DNA from 2 places in the Streptomyces sp. NPDC006174 genome. Region 1 is predicted to be linked to the other one. Evidence: riboswitches for the same ligand, from Rfam matches in the RefSeq annotation. Region 1 holds a riboswitch; the other holds the start of a gene.
The links. A riboswitch is a leader RNA that binds a small molecule or an ion and turns the genes downstream of it on or off. The one in region 1 is predicted to bind S-adenosylmethionine.
Positions count from the first base shown of each region.

Region 2: linked by a shared signal. The riboswitch ahead of thrC (threonine synthase) and the one ahead of ABZ267_RS16420 (aminotransferase class V-fold PLP-dependent enzyme) in region 1 are both predicted to bind S-adenosylmethionine.

Region 1 is NZ_JBEXTJ010000006.1:378,832-386,508, forward strand. Features, by position in the region: gene ABZ267_RS16410 (rhomboid family intramembrane serine protease) at 1-677, shown strand, start outside; gene ABZ267_RS16415 (Lrp/AsnC ligand binding domain-containing protein) at 822-1,103, shown strand; gene ABZ267_RS16420 (aminotransferase class V-fold PLP-dependent enzyme) at 1,168-2,547, opposite strand; SAM riboswitch class IV at 2,755-2,872, opposite strand; gene trpD (anthranilate phosphoribosyltransferase) at 2,948-4,012, opposite strand; gene ABZ267_RS16430 (cytochrome bc complex cytochrome b subunit) at 4,136-5,782, opposite strand; gene ABZ267_RS16435 (Rieske 2Fe-2S domain-containing protein) at 5,779-6,831, opposite strand; gene ABZ267_RS16440 (c-type cytochrome) at 6,828-7,637, opposite strand.
Region 2 is NZ_JBEXTJ010000014.1:143,354-151,030, reverse strand. Features, by position in the region: gene groL (chaperonin GroEL) at 1-1,037, opposite strand, end outside; gene ABZ267_RS28085 (cold-shock protein) at 1,346-1,552, opposite strand; gene ABZ267_RS28080 (MoaD/ThiS family protein) at 1,972-2,250, opposite strand; gene thrC (threonine synthase) at 2,286-3,581, opposite strand; SAM riboswitch class I at 3,600-3,727, opposite strand; gene ABZ267_RS28070 (glucosyl-3-phosphoglycerate synthase) at 3,892-4,842, shown strand; gene ABZ267_RS28065 (trehalose-6-phosphate synthase) at 4,980-6,371, shown strand; gene otsB (trehalose-phosphatase) at 6,376-7,233, opposite strand; gene ABZ267_RS28055 (DUF3263 domain-containing protein) at 7,308-7,568, opposite strand; gene ABZ267_RS28050 (extracellular solute-binding protein) at 7,609-7,677, opposite strand, start outside.

The DNA.
Region 1 (7,677 bases):
GCTGCGCGATCTTCCTGATCAGCCCGCTCTCCGGGTTCGGTGGTGCCTCCTACGGCAGCCAGGACGCACTGCTCGCCGCGCAGGCCGGGTACTTCGAGCGGTGGGGAGTGATTCCGGCCGAGCTGCGGGAGGGCTCGGCGCGCGCGCTGGCCACGCCGTTCACCGCGCTGTTCGTCCACGGCAGCTGGCTGCACCTGCTGGGCAACCTGCTCTTCCTGTACGTGTTCGGAGCGATGGCCGAGGAACGGATGGGCCGGGTGCACTTCGCGCTCTTCTACGTGGGGTGCGGCTACCTGGCGCTGGTCTGTTACGCGGCGGTCCACGCGGACTCGGAGCAGACGCTGGTCGGCGCGTCGGGCGCGATCTCGGCGGTGCTCGGCGCCTTCCTGTACCTGTTCCCGAAGGCCCGGGTGACCAGCCTGTTCCCGTTCCTCTTCTTCCTGCCGCTGCGCTTTCCGGCCTGGATCGTGCTCGTCTTCTGGTTCGGGCTCCAGTGGGCGGCGGCCCAGGCGGCGGACGCGGGGCCGGGGGTGGCGTATCTGGCGCATGTGGCGGGGTTCGCGGCCGGGTTCCTGTACGCCTGGGGGCGGTATCGGGGTAGGACCAGGGCCTCCCGCTCGGATCAGGCCGGAAAGGGAGCGGGGTCCGGTGCGTGCAGCTGCAAGGCGGAGGATTGAGGCAACGCGGATGGGGTCTCCCCTGCTCGAGCGAAGCCGAGAGCTTGGGGGAGTGCGTGCCGGGGCCCGCGAGCCCGGCATGATCCGAGCGGGAGGCCCTAAGGTGAAGGTTCCAGCCACGGCGACCGAGGGAGACAGACAGCCGTGATCACCGCGATCGTGCTCATCAAGACCAGCGTGGACCGGATTCCGGAGATCGCCGAGGCCATCGCCGCGCTGGACAGTGTCAGCGAGGTCTTCTCCGTCACCGGCACCTACGACCTGATCGCCATGGTCCGGGTCGCCCGGCACGACGACCTCGCCGATGTCATCCCCGGCCGGATCAGCAAGATCCCGGGCGTCGAGGGCACGGACACGCATGTGGCGTTCCGTACGTACTCCCAGCACGACCTGGAAGCGGCGTTCGCCATCGGCCTGGACGCGTAACGTCCGACGTACGTCGGCCGGGGACAGGCGCGCTGCCTGTTCCCGGCCGACGTGTTTGCCGGCCTCAGATCTGTGCGGCCTCGCCGCGGTCCGGGACGCAACGGCCGTCCTCGGTGCGGTACTTCCACTGGGCGCCCTCGCGGACCAGCTCGGAGACCGCGCGCAGGAACCGCTCGACGTGCTCGTCCGGCGTACCGGCGCCGAAGCTGACCCGGATCGCGTTGAGGGACCGCTCGCCCGGCTCGGCCTCCGGCGCGCCGCACTCGCCCGGGTCCTGCGGGTCGCTGCCGAGGAGGGTACGGACCAGCGGGTGGGCGCAGAAGAGGCCGTCGCGGACGCCGATGCCGTACTCGGCGGAGAGCGCGGCGGCGAAGTGCGAGCTGTTCCAGCCGCGCACCACGAAGGAGATGACGCCGACGCGGGGCGCGTCGTCGCCGAAGAGCGAGAGCACCTGGACCTCGGGAACCTCGGCGAGCCCTTCGCGGACCCGGCTCACCAGCTCCTGCTCCCGGGCGACCAGGCTGTCGAAGCCGGCCTCGGTGAGGGCCTTGCAGGCGGAGGCGATGGAGTAGACGCCGATGACGTTGGGCGAACCGGCCTCGTGGCGGGCGGCCGTGGTGTGCCAGTCGACGTCCACGCCACCGTCCGCGCGCCGGGCGACCTTGCGGGAGGCGCCGCCGCCGGCGAGGTACGGCTCGGCCGCCTGGAGCCAGTCGGCGCGGCCCGCGAGGACGCCGGAACCGAAGGGCGCGTAGACCTTGTGGCCGGAGAACGCGACCCAGTCGACGTCCAGTTCGGCGATGTCCACGGGGTGGTGCGGGGCCAGCTGCGCGGCGTCCAGGACGATCCGGGCGCCGTGCGCGTGAGCGGCGGCGGCCAGCTCCTTCACCGGCCACAGCTCGCCGGTCACGTTGGAGGCACCGGTGACGCAGACGAGGGCCGGGCCGTAGGGGTCGCGGTCGGCGAGCGCGCGCTCCAGGGTCTCCACCGCCTGACCCGGCGTACGGGGCGCGTTGAGGTAGGTGACCTGGGCGTCGCGCCAGGGCAGCAGCGAGGCGTGGTGCTCGGTCTCGTACACGAAGACCTGGCAGTTCGCCGGGACCGCGGCGGCCAGCAGGTTGAGCGAGTCGGTGGTCGAGCGGGTGAAGACGACCTGGTCCTCCGCGCGGCAGCCGAGGAACTCCGCGACCGTGCGGCGGCTGTTCTCGAAGAGGTCGGTGGAGAGCTGCGAGAGGTATCCGGCACCACGGTGGACGCTGCCGTAGTACGGGGCGTACGCGGCGACGTCGTCCCAGACCCGCTGGAGGGCCGGGGCGCTGGCGGCGTAGTCGAGTGCGGCGTAGGTGACTTCACCGCCGGTGACGAGCGGAACAGTGACATCCTGCCCCAGAACGGGCAGCGGGGCACAAACCGACGGGTCGATGGCAGCGGTGGAGACAGACATGGCGAACTCCCGTAACAGGCAGGCGAAATCCGCGCGCCTGCGGATACGCGGCGGCGCGGAGAAGGAAGGAAAAGAAGGCGCGCTGAAGAAGGGCGGTCAGCTCAGGGCAGGAAAAAGCCCTGGGACGAGCCCTAACGCATTCGCTTGCTCACAGAAGGCTCCCTAGGGACCAGGACCCCGGGGGCTGACGTCCACTGGACGCCGAGGGGCCCGCGCTTGCCGCAGACCTCGCTGCCTACGGCCTGGTCTTCACCCGGGGCACCCCGCCACGGACGGAGGGTTGCCGGACAGCGGGCCGGGGCCGTAGTCGCTGTCACTCATGACCTGCGCAGCATCTTGCCATATGTATGCGCACGCGCAAGGGCGCAGTCCGGCATCCGGACTGCGCCCCTGACCGATTTCAGGCGTTGCTGGCCGCCACCCACCGCTCCAGCGCGTGCTTCGCCGCACCGGAGTCGACGGCTTCGGCGGCCACCTGGATCTTCGCCGCGATCTGCTCGGTCAGCGTGCCGGTGCCCGGGTCGAGGGCGACCAGCGCCGCCGCCGAGTTGAGCAGCACCGCCTCCCGTACCGCGCCGGCCTCGCCGTCCAGCAGGCGGCGGGCCACATCGGCGTTGTACGAGGCGTCGGCGCCGCGCAGCGCCTCGACGGGGACCAGCGGGAGGCCGACGTCGCGCGGGTCGAACGGCTCCTCGCGGACACTCCCGTCCCGGACCACCCAGACCCGCGAGGTGGCGGTGGTGGTCAGCTCGTCGAGCCCGTCGTCGCCGCGGAAGACGAGCGCCGAGTTGCCGCGCTCCGCGAGGACGCCCGCGACGATGGGTGCCATCCGGGCGTCGGCCACGCCGATGGCCTGGGAGCGTACCTGGGCCGGGTTGGTGAGCGGGCCCAGGATGTTGAACGTGGTCTGCGCGCCGAGTTCGCGGCGGGCCTTGGCCGCGTACCGCAGGGCGGGGTGGAACTTCACGGCGAAGCAGAAGGTGATGCCCGCCGCCTCGGCCACCTCGACCACCCGCTGCGGCGTCAGCTCCAGGTTGACGCCGAGCTTCTCCAGTACGTCGGAGGAGCCGCTCGCCGACGAGGCGGCCCGGTTGCCGTGTTTGACGACCTTGGCGCCGGTCCCGGCGATGACGATCGCGGACATGGTCGAGATGTTGACCGTCTTGGCGAGGTCGCCGCCGGTGCCGACGATGTCGACGGTGCGGCCGGGCACATGGATGGTGTTGGCGTGCGCGTACATCGCGCGCACGAGACCGGTGACCTCCTCGACGGTCTCACCCTTGGCCCGCAGCGCGACCGCGAAGCCGGCGATCTGCGCGTCGGTCGCCTCGCCGCTCATGATGCGGTCCATCGCCCAGGCGGTCTCCTCGGTGGAGAGGTTCTCGCCGCGCAGCAGAGGGTTCAGCAGGCCGGGCCAGGAACGGTCCGCCACGCTGTCGCCGCCGCTCGGGGTCACAACGTTCATGGTCCGCTCCAGGGGGTCCACAGCCGGAAGAGATACGGCTCCACCCTATCCAGCCACCGGGACCGCGAAGAGCCCCGTCCATCGAATGGACGGGGCTCCCACGGTGGCGATCAGGTCAGGTGATCAGTGGTGGCCGTGGCCGGAGGTGATCTCCTTGTACTCCTCGGCGGTGGGCTTGGCGATCTGGCTGTTCTCGCCGTAGTAGCCCTTGCTGAGCTTGGCCCGCACCTTCTGGACCGGGGAGATCTTGCGCTTGACGCCGTTCTCGTCGACCTCGGGGCCGAGTTCGACCGGCTGGTACTGCTCGTGCGCGGTGAGCGTGTGCAGCTGACCGGGCGAGAGCGGCTCGTGGATCTCCACGAACTCACCGTGCGGCAGGCGCTTGATGATGCCGGTCTCGCGACCGTGCAGCACCTTCTCCTTGTCGCGGCGCTGGAGGCCGAGGCAGATCCGCTTCGTGACGATGAACGCGATGACCGGTCCGGCGAAGAAGAAGATCCGGACGAACCAGGAGATGGCGTTCAGCGACAGATGGAAGTGCGTCGCCCACAGGTCGTTACCACCGCCGACGAGGCCGATGAAGTACGCCGTGATCCAGGCGACACCGAGAGCCGTACGGGTCGGGGCGTTGCGCGGGCGGTCCAGGATGTGGTGCTCGCGCTTGTCCCCGGTGACCCAGGACTCGATGAACGGATAGACCGCGGGGAGCGTGAGCACCAGGCCGAAGAGGACCAGCGGGATGAACACACCCAGGTTGAGCGTGTGACCCCAGAAGACGATCTCCCAGCCCGGCATGACACGGACCAGACCCTCGGCGAAGCCCATGTACCAGTCGGGCTGGGCGCCGGTGGACACCTGGTCCGGGCGGTACGGACCGAGCGCCCAGATCGGGTTGATCGTGGCGATGGCCGAGATGATCGCGATGATGCCGAAGACCAGGAAGAAGAAGCCTCCGGCCTTCGCCATGTAGACCGGCAGCAGCGGCATGCCGACGACGTTCTTGTTGGTCCGGCCGGGACCCGCGAACTGCGTGTGCTTGTGGTAGAAGACCAGGATCAGGTGGGCCACCAGCAGCCCGAGCATGATGCCCGGCAGCAGCAGGATGTGGATCGAGTAGAACCGGGCCACGAAGTCGTGGCCGGGGAACTCGCCGCCGAACAGGAACATCGAGATGTACGTACCGACGATCGGCACGGACAGGATGGCGCCCTGCGTGAAGCGGACACCCGTACCGGAGAGCAGGTCGTCCGGGAGGGAGTAGCCGGTGAAGCCGGTGAACATACCGAGCACGAACAGCAGGAAGCCGAAGAGCCAGTTGATCTCGCGCGGCTTGCGGAAGGCGCCCGTGAAGAAGACACGGCACATGTGCACGAACATGGCGGCCAGGAAGATCAGCGCGCCCCAGTGGTGGATCTGCCGGACGAGCAGACCACCGCGGACCTCGAAGCTGATCTTCAGCGTGGAGGCGTAGGCCTCCGACATCCGGATGCCCTGCATGGGCTCGTACGGACCGTGGTAGACGATCTCGTTCATGCTCGGCTGGAAGAACAGCGTCAGATACACACCCGTGAGGATGATGATGATGAAGCTGTAGAGCGCGACCTCACCGAGCATGAACGACCAGTGGTCCGGGAAGATCTTGCGCATGTTGGCCTTGGCCAGGCCGTAGATGCCGAGCCGGCCGTCCGCCCAGTCGGCGACCCGCTCGCCCGCGGGTGCCTTGCGCTGACCTGTCTGGCCGGCGGGCTCGTTCGTTGTTGCAGTACTCATCCGCGCTCCCAGAAGGAAGGGCCGACGGGCTCGTCGAAGTCACCGAGCGCCTCGAGGTTGCCCTCGCTGTTCACGCCGATCCGCAGCTGCGGGAGCGCGTGGCCGGCCGGACCGAAGATGACGCGGGCGCCGTCGGAGAGGTCGAAGGTGGACTGGTGGCACGGGCAGAGCACGTGGTGTGTCTGCTGCTCGTACAGGCTGATCGGGCAGCCGACGTGGGTGCAGATCTTGGAGAAGGCCACGATGCCCTCGTGGGCCCAGTCGCGCTGGCGCTGGTCCTTGATGTCGTCCGGCTCGATGCGGACGATCATCAGGGCTGCCTTGGCGATCTGCGTCAGGAAGTCGTGCGCGTCGTCCTCGAGCCCTTCGGGCTTGGCGAAGGTCAGCGACCCCACGGCCACGTGCTCGGGACGGAGCGGCTCACCGGTGTTCATGTTGACGAGCAGCTTGCCCTTGGCCCACATCGTGGTCCGGAGCTTCTTCTCCGGGAGCGGACCGAGGTCGCGCAGCAGCACCACACCGGAGAGCGGCACCAGGGCCAGCGCGCCGAACATCGTGGTGCGGATGAGCTTGCGACGGCCGATCGCGGACTCCTCGGCACCGGCCTTGAAGTCGGCCATGACCTGGGCCTTGACCTCGGCCGGCGCCTCGATCGGGTGCCGTTCGGCGGCGACCTCGACGTCGGACATCAGGGTGCGCGCCCAGTGGACGGCGCCCGCTCCGATGAAGAAGAGCGCGAAGCCGAGCGTCAGTCCCAGGGAGAAGTTGAGCGCGCTCACATGGCCGAAGGGCCAGATGAAGACGATCTTGTCCACCGGGAAGATGACGTAGGAGGCGATGAAGCCGACCGTCGACAGCATCGAGAGGACGAACATGAACGCGACGGCCCGCTCCGAGCGGTTCGCGGCGCGTTCGTCGAGGTCCTGGATGCGCGGCTTGTGGGCCGGCAGCCCAGGGTCGGCGAACGGGTCGTCCTTGACCTCCACCGCGCCGTGCGCGGTCTCCTGCACTACGGGCAGGTTGTCTTCTGGAATCTGTTGGCTACTCATGACTTCTTGGCCTTAGCGGTGTGGGCCGCGACCCAAATGGCAACTGCGACGAGCGCGCCGAGTCCGAAGATCCAGGCGAACAGACCTTCGCTGACCGGACCCAGGCCGCCGAGGGCGAGGCCACCGGGGCTCTCCGACTCCGAACCGTTCACGGTCTCGATGTACGCGATGATGTCCTTCTTCTCCTGCTCCGGCATCGTCGTGTCCGGGAAGGAGGGCATGGACTGCGGGCCGGTCTGCATGGCCTCGTAGATGTGCTTCGGGCTCACGCCTTCGAGGTCCGGGGCGTACTTGCCGTTGGTCAGCGCGCCGCCCTTGCCCGTGAAGTTGTGGCACTGGGCGCAGTTGTTGCGGAACAGTTCGCCGCCCTTGGCGACGTCCGCGCCGGCCGGGTCGACCTGCTTGTCGGTCGGCGTGATCGGACCGGCGCCGAGCGACGCGACGTACGCCGCGAGCTGGTCGATCTCCGCCTGGGTGTAGATGACCGGCTTCTTCGGTACCTGGGCGCCCGGCTGCTGCGCGGGCATGCGGCCCGTACCGACCTGGAAGTCGACGGCGGCGGAGCCCACGCCCACGAGGGACGGCCCGTCGGTGGTGCCCTGACCGCCGGTTCCGTGGCAGCTGGCGCAGCCTACGGTGTAGAGCTTCTTGCCCTCGTCGATGGCGAGGGACTGGGCGGTTTCTTCGGCCTGCGCCTTACCCGCAGGCGCGAACGCGGCGTACAGCCCCCCGGTAGCCGCCAGCGCGAGGAGTAGTACGACGACCGCCGCCAGCGGATGGCGTCGTCGTGCGGAGAGCTTTTTCACGGATTACCCCGGTGTCAGGATCTTCTGCGTCGATGGTGGG
Region 2 (7,677 bases), on a different contig from region 1:
TGGTTGACGCGACCCTGAACCTGGTCGCTGTCACCGGCACCGTCGACGATCGTGGTCTCGTCCTTGGTGATGACGACCTTGCGGGCGCGGCCGAGCAGGTCCAGGCCGGCGTTCTCCAGCTTGAGACCGACCTCCTCGGAGATCACGGTGCCGCCGGTGAGGATGGCGATGTCCGCGAGCATGGCCTTGCGGCGGTCGCCGAAGCCCGGGGCCTTGACGGCGACGGACTTGAACGTGCCCTTGATCTTGTTGACGACCAGGGTGGAGAGCGCCTCGCCCTCGACGTCCTCGGCGATGATCAGCAGCGGCTTGCCCGACTGCATGACCTTCTCCAGCAGCGGGATCAGGTCCTTGACGCTGGCGATCTTCGAGTTGACGATCAGGATGTACGGGTCGTCGAGCGACGCCTCCATACGCTCCATGTCGGTCGCGAAGTAGGCCGAGATGTAGCCCTTGTCGAAGCGCATGCCCTCGGTGAGCTCGAGCTCCAGACCGAAGGTCTGGGACTCCTCGACGGTGATGACGCCTTCCTTGCCGACCTTGTCCATCGCCTCGGCGATCTTGGCGCCGATCTCGGTGTCGGCGGCGGAGATGGAGGCGGTCGAAGCGATCTGCTCCTTGGTCTCCACGTCCTTGGCCTGCTCCAGCAGAGCGGCGGAGACGGCCTCGACGGCCTTCTCGATGCCGCGCTTGAGGGCCATCGGGTTGGCGCCAGCGGCGACGTTGCGCAGACCCTCGCGGACGAGAGCCTGGGCGAGAACGGTGGCGGTGGTCGTACCGTCGCCGGCGACGTCGTCCGTCTTCTTGGCGACCTCCTTGACCAGCTCCGCACCGATCTTCTCGTACGGGTCCTCGAGCTCGATCTCCTTGGCGATGGACACACCATCGTTGGTGATCGTGGGCGCGCCCCACTTCTTCTCGAGGACGACGTTACGGCCCTTGGGGCCGAGGGTGACCTTGACGGCGTCGGCGAGCTGGTTCATCCCGCGCTCGAGACCGCGCCGTGCCTCCTCGTCGAACGCGATGATCTTGGCCATGTGAAGTGGTCCTCCCGGACAGGGGTGGATTGCTCCGGACCGAGAGGCGCCCGCGACGGACGGCCTGCGTGCGTGGTGGTTCCTTGCCCCACCGCGCCTGCGGGCCTCACCGGCCCGGTCCAAGTTTCTGTCACTCTCACCTGGAGAGTGCTAACGCCAATGATTAGCACTCGACCCCCGAGAGTGCAAGCGCCTCAGGCCAGGGCCGGCCATACGGTCCGGGCGCGCACGAAGGGCCCGATCCCCTGGATCACTCCGGGGTCGGGCCCTGCGTGCGTGAGTAGTGACGTCGGACGGCCGCGCCGGACTCAGCCGACGGCGAGCTTGACCATGTCGGCCTGGGGCCCCTTCTGGCCCTGCGAGATCTCGAATTCAACTCGCTGACCCTCTTCGAGGGTGCGGTACCCGTCCATCTGGATCGCGCTGTAGTGGACGAAAACATCCGCACCACCGTCGACCGCGATGAAGCCGTACCCCTTCTCCGCGTTGAACCACTTGACGGTGCCCTGAGCCATGCCTAACTCCCCTATAACTGGCCCTTGCACGGGACCGCACTTCGCGGGCCCGGGTCGGAACTCACCCTCCGACAGGAGAGGGTGCGCGGCGCCGCAGCGCGTCGACCGCGGCCGAATGTATCCGCCCAACTGCCCTCTGCAACAGGTCAATCGGACGAGAATTCTGGGCACAGGCGAACGCCCGAATATGCGGGATTGCTGAAATTTACGGGCAAGTCGGACCAGGCAAAGGCCACTTATGCCTCAAGGGGTTCACGCACTTTGGCTGCTTCTTATCGGGGCCGGGCGCATTCTCATATGCGGGCGGCACGCGCAGCGAAGGGGCCTTCCCCAACTGTACCGTGCTCAACCATGCAGAATTGCCCCCTCCGCTTTGTGTGGCGGAGAGGGCAACTGTGGTTCAGCTGAGGGCGGTCGGATCAGCAGCCGCCGGCCACGGCCGGGATGATCGAGATGCCGGCGCCGTCGGGCGTGGCCGCGTCGAGCCCGCCCTCGAAACGGACGTCGTCGTCGTTGACGTACACGTTGACGAAGCGGCGCAGCTTGCCCTGGTCGTCCAGGACGCGGGCGGCGATGCCCGGGTGGTCCTTCTCCAGGGACTCGATGACCTCGGAGAGCTTCGCGCCCTCCGCCGTGACCTCGGCCTGGCCGCCCGTGTAGGTGCGGAGGATGGTGGGGATGCGGACCTTGACGCTCATGGCGGACGCCTTTCTGGCTGCTGCGGTCGGTGTGGTCAGGCGGAGGCGAGGCCCGCGGCGCGGAACGCGTCCAGACTCGGCTTGATGGTCGCCGTCGCCTGCGAGGTCGCGGAGACCGCGTCGAGCGTCTTGAGCCCGTCACCGGTGTTCAGGACGACGGTGGTGAGCGCCGGGTCGATCACGCCGGCCTCGATCAGCTTCTTCGTCACGCCGAGCGTCACGCCGCCCGCCGTCTCGCCGAAGATGCCCTCGGTGCGCGCCAGCAGCTTGATCGCGTCGACCACCTGCTCGTCGTTCACGTCCTCCACCGCGCCGCCGGTGCGACGGGCGATGTCCAGGACGTACGGGCCGTCCGCCGGGTTGCCGATGGCCAGCGACTTGGCGATGGTGTTCGGCTTCTGCGGCCGTACGACGTCGTGGCCGGCCTTGAAGGCGGCGGACACCGGCGAGCAGCCCTCGGCCTGGGCGCCGAAGATCTTGTACGGCTTGTCCGCGATCAGACCGAGCTTGATCAGCTCCTGGAACCCCTTGTCGATCTTCGTCAGCTGGGAGCCGGACGCGATCGGGATGACGATCTGGTCGGGCAGCTGCCAGCCGAGCTGCTCGCAGATCTCGTACGCCAGCGTCTTGGAGCCCTCGCCGTAGTACGGCCGCAGGTTGACGTTGACGAAGCCCCAGCCCTCGCCGAGCGGGTCGCCGATGAGCTCGGAGCAGAAGCGGTTGACGTCGTCGTAGTTGCCCTCGATGCCGACCAGCTCACCGCCGTACACCGCGGCCATGACGACCTTGCCCTGCTCCAGGTCGTGCGGGATGAACACGCAGGAGCGCAGTCCGGCGCGGGCGGCGGCGGCGCCGACGGCTCCGGCCAGGTTGCCGGTGGAGGAGCAGGAGAGCGTGGTGAAACCGAAGGCGCGGGCGGCCTCGACGGCGATCGCGACGACGCGGTCCTTGAAGGAGTGCGTCGGGTTGCCGGAGTCGTCCTTGACGTACAGACCGCCGGTCACGCCCAGCTCGCGGGCGAGGTTGTCGGCCTTGACCAGCTTGGTGAAACCGGGATTGATGTTGGGCTTCTCCGCGACATCGGCGGGAACCGGCAGCAGCGGGGCGTAGCGCCAGATGTTGTTCGGGCCGGCCTCGATGCGCTTCTTCAGCTCCTCGGCGGAACCGGTCGGCAGGTCGTACGCCACTTCCAGTGGCCCGAAACAGGACGCACAGGCGAAAAGGGGGCCGAGCTCGAAACGCTCGCCGCACTCGCGGCAGGAAAGCGCCGCGGCGGGACCGAGGTCCACGGAAGCGGTGGTGGCATTACCTGCGATGGTCTGAACAGCCATGATGGCGGAGGCCCTTTCTCCTCATCTTCCTTGCGGCGCATTTCGCCACAAGACGGAATTGGCACCTTCCCCACCGTGACCTCGCGGTCGGTAGGAGGGTTGCCGGGACTTCAACGGGCCGTTCCCTCAGTCCCTCTGGATGAGCTCTGTGGCACTGGATCTTCGATCCAGGCGTTTGTCTGCGGACGGACCCCGACATGCGACGGTCATCCGCGTTGTTCAAGACTGTAACCGAAGGACCGGACTGTTGAGATAGTCGTCCGAACGGCGAGATGGATCACATACCGCTCACACACGAGGAGTCCCGACCGTGCTCGAAGAGGTGGAACGCTGGCTGACCAGGCGTTCCTGGTCGTCCGCCGACCGCCCGCTGAACCGGCTCACCGACGCCCGGGCCGCCGATCCGCACCGTACGTCGGTGAGCGTGGTGCTGCCCGCGCTGAACGAGGAGGCCACGGTCGGCGCGATCGTGGCGACGATCCGGCGCGAGCTGATGGAGAAGGTCCGGCTGGTCGACGAGCTGGTGGTGATCGACTCCGGTTCCACCGACGCCACCGCCGCCGCCGCGCGCGCGGCGGGCGCGCGGGTGGTGCACCGGGACGCGATCCTGCCGCGGATTCCAGCGCTGCCCGGCAAGGGCGAGGTGCTGTGGCGGTCGCTCCTGGTGACCAGCGGCGAGATCGTCTGCTTCGTCGACGCGGACCTGAGGGACTTCTCGGCGGACTTCGTCTCGGGAACGGTCGGCCCGCTGCTCACGGACCCCGCCGTGCAGTTCGTCAAGGCGATGTACGACCGTCCGCTCGGTGACACCGCAGGCCAAGGCGGCCGCGTCACCGAATTGGTGGCACGTCCGCTGCTCAATCTGCACTGGCCGCAGCTGGCCGGCTTCGTGCAGCCGCTGGGCGGCGAGTACGCGGTGCGGCGCTCGCTGCTGGAGCGGCTGCCGTTCCCGGTCGGTTACGGAGTGGAGCTGGGGCTCCTGGTGGACGCGCTGCACACCGTGGGTCTGGACGCGCTGGGCCAGGTGGATGTGGGCGTACGGCGCCACCGGCACCAGGACGGGCAGGCGCTGGGCCGGATGGCGGCGGCGATCTACCGCACGGCACAGCTGCGGCTCTCCCGGGGCCATCTGGTGCGGCCGGCGCTGACGCAGTTCGAGCGAGCCGAGGAGGGGTTCGTGCCGCGCACACATGCGGTGGACACGGAGGAGCGGCCGCCGATGCGGGAGATCGCGGAGTACGCGGAGCGGTGGGCGGCGTGAGGTGCGATGGCGCGAGGCAGCGTGAGGCGCGAGGAGGCGTGGGGCGGTCCGGCGGTCCTGAGGCGTACGCGGGCGCGGTGGGCGGCGTGAGGCTCTGAGGCGTTTGGCGGCTTCCCTTACGGGCTAGGTTCCGCTACATGGTCACCGAGCACACACCCACCTCCACCGCCCAGGTCCTCGTCGCGTCCAACCGCGGCCCGATCACGTACACGCTCGGCGAGGACGGAACGCTCGACGCCAAGCGCGGCGGCGGCGGGCTCGTCTCCGGGCTGAGCGCCGTCGACGACAAGCTCTGGGTCTGCGCGGCCCTCGGCGACGGCGACCGCGAGGCGGTGCGGCGCGGGGTCGGTGAGCCGGGCGTACGGATGCTGGACATCGACGCCGAGGTGCACGCCGACGCGTACAACGGCATCGCCAACTCGGTGCTGTGGTTCGTCCACCACCTGCTCTACCAGACGCCCGTGGAGCCGGTCTTCGACGCCGAATTCCGGCGCCAGTGGGCCTCGTACGAGGCGTACAACCGGGCCTTCGCCCAGGCACTCGCCGAGGAGGCGGGCCCGGAGGCGGCGGTCCTGGTCCAGGACTACCACCTGGCCCTGGTCCCCGGCATGCTCCGCGAGCTGCGCCCGGACCTGAAGATCGGCCACTTCTCGCACACGCCGTGGGCGCCGGTGGACTACTTCCGGCTGCTGCCCGACGACATCGGTGAGCAGCTGCTGCGCGGCATCCTCGGCGCGGACCGGGCCGCGTTCCTGACCCGGCGGTGGGCGGACGCGTTCATCGGCTGCTGTACGGAGATCCTCGGCGGGACGGGCCGGACCAGGGTCGGCGTGCACGGGCTCGGCGCCGACGCGGACTTCCTGCGGCGGCGGTCGCGCGAGGCGGACGTGGACGAGCGGATGGAGGCGCTGCGGGAGCAGGTCGGCGAGGACAGGAAGACGATCGTGCGGGTGGACCGCACCGAGCTGTCCAAGAACATCGTGCGCGGCCTGCACGCCTACCGGACCCTGCTGGAGACCCGCCCGGAGTGGCGCGAGCGCGTGGTCCACGTGGCCTTCGCCTATCCCTCACGCCAGGACCTGTCGGTCTACCGCGACTACACGGCGGCGGTGCAGACCCTGGCCACGGAGATCAACGGAGCGTACGGCACGGAGAGTTGGACGCCGGTCCTGCTTCACGTGAACGACGACTTCGCGCGCTCGCTCGCCGCGTACCGGCTGGCGGACGTGGCGCTGGTCAACCCGATCCGCGACGGCATGAACCTGGTCGCCAAGGAGGTCCCCGTCGTCTCCGACCACGGCTGCGCGCTGGTGCTGTCGCGGGAGGCGGGTGCGTACGAGGAGCTGGGCGAGGACGCGATCGTCGTGAACCCGTACGACGTGGTGGCCACGGCGGAGGCGCTGCACGAGGCGCTGTCGATGGGTTCGGACGAGCGGGCCGGCCGTACGAAGCGGCTGGCGGAGGCGGCGACCGCGCTCCCGCCGCAGCAGTGGTTCCTGGACCAGCTGGAGGCGCTGCGGCAGGAGTGAGCGCCTACAGCTGACCGGCCAGGGCCGCCAGGAAGTCGACCACGGCGGCCGGGCCCGGCACCGACAGGTCGGCGCGCTCGGCCAGTTCGGGCACCTCGGCGCTGCCGCTGCACACCAGGAGGCCCGGGATGCCGTCCGCGCCGCCGCCGCGCAGCTTCTCCACGGCGGCGAAAGCGGCGAGGTCGCCGAGGTCGTCTCCGGCGTACACGACGGATGCGGCGTCGACCTCGCGTACGTACTCCGCGAGCGCCACGCCCTTGTCCATGCCCGGCGGGCGCAACTCCAGGACCTGGCGGCCCGGTTCGAGGATCAGCCCGTGGCGGGCGGCCAGCTCCCCGAGCGGGGAGCGCAGGGTCTCGAAGGCCGCCTGCGGGTCCTCGGCGCGGCGGGTGTGGACGGCGACGGCCTGGCCCTTCTCCTCGATCCAGGTGCCGTGCCAGGAGTCGAACTCGTGCAGTACGCCGGGGAGTTCGGCGCGCGCCTCGGCGACGCCGGGATGAGGTGCGGGAGCGGACACGGTGCCGGTGACGGCGTCCCAGCGCTCGGCGCCGTAGTGGCCGAGGACGACGAGGTGGTCCAGGCCGGGGACGCCCGCGAAGCCGCCGTACCGTACGGCGACGCCTGCGGGGCGGCCGGTGATCACGGCGATGGAGGCGACCTTCGGCGCGAGCGCCGCGAGCGCTTCCACGGCGCCGGGGTGGGCGCGGGCGCGCTCGGGGTCGGGGACGATGTCGGCGAGCGTGCCGTCGAAGTCGAGAGCGATGACCGCGCGGCCGGGCCGTTCGAGGACGGCCTTCAGGCCATCGCGGCCGGCCGGAGTGGTCGGGGTCGGGATCGGCGGCTGTACGGAGTGGCTGCCCATGGGGTTGAGCGTAGCAATCCAGCCCCTCCGTCGTTTGAGGAGCGGGGGCTCGGGGGCAGCGCCCACGGAAAGGCTCAGCGGCGCTCGCGCCTCTCCGCCCGCAGCCGGCGCAGGCGGTTCACCGTCACCGGATCCTCCCGCAGCGCCCGCTCGTCCTCGATCAGCGCGTTGAGGAGCTGGAAGTAGCGCACCGGGGACATCCCCAGCTCCTCCCGGATCGCCCGCTCCTTCGCCCCCGGCCCTGCCCACGACCTCCGCTCCAGCGCGAGCAGAGCACGGTCACGGTCGGACAGCCCCGGAGGGGTGGGCGCGGGATCGGCGTCAGGAGCGGTCATACAACCAACCTAACCGCGCAACCGACCCCGCCGCGCCCACCTACTCCGCGCTCTCCGCCTTCGCCGCCTCAGCCGCTATCTCCCCGAGCACCCGCTCCGGGCTCCCGCC